DNA from 2 places in the Klebsiella grimontii genome. Region 2 is predicted to be linked to the other one. Evidence: predicted binding sites of a transcription regulator. Region 2 holds the regulator's gene; the other holds the start of a gene.
What was found. The regulator PurR, encoded in region 2, represses purine synthesis genes. The targets are predictions, from matches to a motif close to CANGCAAACGTTTGCNTG.
Positions count from the first base shown of each region.

Region 1: the regulator PurR is predicted to act here: its motif matches at 1,195-1,212, upstream of pyrD (quinone-dependent dihydroorotate dehydrogenase).

Region 1 covers NZ_CP169721.1:3,689,127-3,691,584, forward strand. The annotation lists gene pyrD (quinone-dependent dihydroorotate dehydrogenase) at 89-1,099, opposite strand; gene ssuE (NADPH-dependent FMN reductase) at 1,348-1,923, shown strand; gene ssuC (aliphatic sulfonate ABC transporter permease SsuC) at 1,980-2,458, shown strand, end outside.
Region 2 covers NZ_CP169721.1:2,430,355-2,432,812, forward strand. The annotation lists gene punR (DNA-binding transcriptional activator PunR) at 1-492, shown strand, start outside; gene purR (HTH-type transcriptional repressor PurR) at 511-1,536, opposite strand; gene ACE3MN_RS11535 (YnhF family membrane protein) at 1,833-1,922, shown strand; gene ACE3MN_RS11540 (MFS transporter) at 2,088-2,458, shown strand, end outside.

The sequences.
Region 1 (2,458 bases), 1.3 Mb from region 2:
TAAAATGTTTAAATAAGCAACAATGAAGGAATATAAAACAACCAGGGCTATAAATAAAGCCCTGGTGAAGTATCAGAAGGGGAAAAGATTAGATATGGGTAACAATTTCTTTAATCAGCGGCGGACCTTTAAAAATAAATCCGGAATAAATCTGCACCAGCGTCGCTCCGGCGGCTATCTTTTCCCGGGCGGCAATCACCGAGTCAATACCGCCGACTCCGATAATGGGCAGACGGCCATTTAATTCCGCAGACAGCATACGGATAATTTCCGTACTCTTTAGCTGCAACGGACGTCCGCTAAGCCCACCGGTTTCATCACAATGTTTCATCCCCTGTACCAGCGATCGATCCAAAGTTGTATTGGTGGCAATCACGCCATCTATATTATGCCGGACTAAACTGTCCGCCACCTGGATCAATTCTTCGACGGAAAGATCCGGGGCGATCTTCACGGCCACAGGAACATATTTCTGATGCTTCTCTTGTAGCTCACGTTGCTTATTTTTAATACCAGAGAGCAAATCATCCAGCGCGTCTCCGTATTGTAAAGTACGCAAGCCTGGGGTATTCGGCGAAGAGATATTAATGGCGATATAGCCGGCATAAGCATAGATTTTTTCCATACAAATCAGATAATCATCTTTGCCTTGTTCTACCGGGGTATCTTTATTCTTGCCAATATTAATCCCCAGAATGCCGTCAAAATGCGCCTTTTTTACGTTCTCAACGAGGTTATCAACACCGTGGTTATTAAAGCCCATGCGGTTGATCAACCCTTCAGCATCGACCAGGCGGAAGATCCTTGGCTTATCGTTGCCCGGCTGCGGGCGTGGGGTCACGGTGCCAATTTCAATGGAACCAAAACCCATCGCGCCGAGCGCATCAATGCACTCGCCGTTTTTATCCAGCCCGGCGGCCAGGCCCAGCGGGTTCTTAAATGTGAGTCCCATACAGGTCACCGGTTTTGTCGGCACCTTCTGGCGAACCAACATTTCCAGTGGGGTACCCGAAACACGGCGTAATTGTTGAAAAGTGACTTCATGAGCGCGCTCAGGATCGAGCTGAAAAAGGGCTTTACGAACGAAGGGGTAGTACATGAACTCTCCTGGATTCCCGGTGTGCAAACCGGGGGCGTATTATGTGCGATCCACCCCGGAAAGGGAATTGACCTACGACAAAAAATCTTACCTCCGACGCAAACGTTTACTTTCGCCCCTTCCGTTATGCACTTTCTGACAATCCAACGCCGGATAAATCATTTAGGGAAATAAAAGCGCTCTGTCACACTGCAGCTAAATGTTATCAATTATAGATAAATGCGAATATTTAGTTATAAGGAGTGAGTATGCGAGTCATCACACTTGCGGGCAGCCCGCGTTACCCTTCCCGCTCCAGCGCGCTTCTGGAATACGCCAGAGAGACGCTCTCCGCGGCGGATATTGAAGTCTGTCACTGGCACCTGCAGAATTTTGCCCCGGAAGACCTGCTTTACGCTCGCTTTGATAACCCCGCCCTCCATGCGCTGAATGAACAGCTTGCCGGCGCCGATGGGCTGATCATCGCGACCCCCGTCTATAAAGCCTCTTTTTCCGGTGCGTTAAAGACGCTTCTGGACCTGCTGCCGGAACGCGCGCTGGAGGGAAAAATCGTTCTGCCGCTGGCTACCGGCGGAACCATCGCCCATATGCTAGCGGTGGATTACGCCTTAAAACCGGTACTCAACGCGCTGAAAGCCCAGGAGATCCTGCACGGCGTTTTTGCTGATGATAGTCAGGTCACGGATTATCAGCATAAACCGCAATTTACCCCGAATCTGCAGGGTCGCCTCGACCAGGCGCTGGAAACCTTCTGGCAAGCGCTGCATCGTCCCAGCAGCCGCGCGCCGGCGCTGAAAAATTTACAGCGGGTTGCGCATGTTTAAAAACCCGCGTTGATGCCCCTATCCAGGCAAAACGGTCAAGAATAAAGGAACACTTTATGGCGACGCTTTCGCAAAAATTCCTGATCCGCGTAGCCCCCTGGCTTTTGCCGGTCGGCAGCGTGATCGTCTGGCAATTCGCCTCCTCCGTCGGTTGGCTATCGACCCGTATTTTACCGTCGCCGGAAGGAGTGCTAAAAGCCTTCTGGACGCTCTCCGCCAGCGGCGAGCTCTGGCAGCATCTGGCTATCAGCTCATGGCGGGCGCTTATTGGTTTTAGCATCGGCGGTTCTATTGGCCTGGTTCTCGGGCTGATTAGCGGCCTGTCGCGCTGGGGCGAACGCCTGCTGGATACCTCCATTCAGATGCTGCGCAACGTGCCGCACCTCGCGCTGATTCCGCTGGTGATTTTATGGTTCGGCATCGATGAGAGCGCCAAAATCTTCCTCGTGGCGCTGGGAACCATGTTCCCGATTTATATCAACACCTGGCACGGTATTCGAAATATTGACCGGGGACTGGTCGAGATGACCCGCAG
Region 2 (2,458 bases):
CGCGTGGAATTAGCCATCGGCGCGACGCGCTCCATTCCGGTAGGGGGACGCTACGCCTTCCGCGATATGGGGATGCTGAGCTGGGACTGCGTCGTTGCGAGCCACCATCCGCTGGCAAAAATGGCGGGGCCTTTGAGCGATGACGTGTTGCGCAACTGGCCGTCGCTGGTCAGAGAGGATACGTCACGCTCGCTGCCGAAGCGGACCACGTGGCTGCTCGATAACCAGAAGAGGGTAGTCGTGCCGGACTGGGATGCTTCTGAAACCTGCCTCTCCGCCGGACTGTGCGTCGGTATGGTGCCCGGGCATTTAGCGCGTCCGTGGCTGGATAGCGGCGAATGGACGGCGCTGGAGCTGGAGAACCCCTTCCCGGATGCCGCATGCTGCCTGACGTGGCAGCAAAGCGACGCTTCGCCGGCGCTGCTCTGGTTACTGGATTATCTTGGCGATAGCGAAACGCTAAACCGGGAGTGGCTGCGGGCGCCGGAATAACCGACGCCGCAAGCAGGGCTAACGGCGATAATCGACAAACGGACCATCGGCCACGGAACGGCGCTCGACCAGGCGCGGATGGACTTCAATCGACTGCGAGACTTCACGCTTATTGACGATACGGTCCAGCAGCATATTAAAGGCCGCTTCGCCAAGAGAGTCCTTAGGCTGATGAATGGTGGTCAGTGCCGGGCTAAAGTAGCGGGCGTTGCGCACGTTATCATAACCGATCAGCGAAATATCCTGCGGCACGCGCAGGCCCATTTCATCCGCGGCGCAGATGGCGCCCATCGCCATAATATCCCCGCCGCAGAAGATGGCCGTTGGGCGAGGGTGCTGGGCGAGAATTTGCTGCATGGCGCGGTAGCCGGATTCCGGCTCGAAATCACCCTGTACAATCCAGTTTTCCGGGACGTTAATCTGCGCCTCTTCCATCGCTTTCATAAAACCCGCCAGCCGGCCTGCGCCGGTGTTACGCTCCAGCGGGCCGGGGATCACGCCGATGTCGCGATGGCCGCGTTCAACCAGGTAGCGTCCGGCGATATAGCCGCCCTCGAAGGCGTTATCGACGACCGAATCGGTAAAGTCGGCTTTTGCCTCGCCCCAGTCCATCACCACCATCGGGATATGGCGATACTCTTCCAGCATGCTTAACACCGATTCCGGATACTCGGAACACATCACCAGCAGGCCGTCGACGCGTTTCTGCGCCATCATTGACAAATAGGCGCGCTGTTTCTCCGGGTCGTTCCACGCGTTGCCGAGGATCAGGGTGTAGCCCTTCTGGAAACAGCTTTTCTCAACGGCTTCGATAATCTCAGCGAAATAGGCCGCTTCGCTGCTGGTCGCCAGCAGACCAATCGACTTGGTGTGATTGACCTTCAGGCTGCGGGCAACGGCGCTGGGGGAGTAATGCAGCTCTTTTATTGCCGCCCATACCGCATTGCGCGTCTCTTCCGCAACAAAACGGGTTTTGTTAATCACATGTGACACTGTTGTAGTGGAAACGTTTGCGCGCTTCGCTACATCTTTAATAGTTGCCATTACTTCTCACTCCAGACCTTGACCTGATCGTCTGTTTATCGGTACGTAAACGTTTGCCTGTACACACCCTGACGCCAAAATTGAGCATGGCATCACGTCGGGAAAACGACACAGAACGACAGGAAGGGGTCAATGGCCGATACGCTTTCAAATTAGCGTGGGATTTTGTCCGATCTTGGGGCAAAGGGGAAGAGTAAAAATGTGCATCACTCTAAATCTCGGAAGATTTTTACGCTATTCTGTGTAAAAATGAGCAAGCTCACTTTTCATGTGGGGATAATCAGGGGGAAAAATTGATGGATACAAATTTAAAGTTTTCGCTGACAACAACGATTATTGTTTTGGGTTTGATTGTTGCCGCAGGTTTGACCGCAGTACTGCACTAGTTCTGCGATAAGGGAGGGGCCGCTCTCCCTTTTACTCCACCTATTATTATCATTTTCGCAAAAATCTTTTGCCATTTCGTTCACTTTTGTTTTTCTGTGATTGATGTCATGCTTTTGACTTCTGATGAGATGCCGTCGCGGAAGGCGGCCTGATGGAGTCCCTGCATGAAAATCAACTTTCCCCTGCTCGCGCTGGCGATCGGTGCCTTTGGCATCGGCACGACCGAGTTCTCCCCGATGGGGCTATTACCGGTTATCGCTAAAGGCGTTGACGTTTCGATTCCGGCGGCGGGAATGCTGATTAGCACCTATGCCATCGGCGTAATGGTTGGCGCGCCGCTGATGACGCTGCTGCTCTCCCACCGCGCGCGCAGAAACGCGCTGATCTTTCTGATGGCGATTTTTACCCTCGGCAACGTGCTCTCTTCCATTGCGCCGGATTACACCACGCTGCTGCTGTCGCGGATCATTACCAGCCTTAACCATGGCGCTTTCTTTGGCCTGGGCTCGGTGGTGGCGGCAAGCGTGGTGCCAAA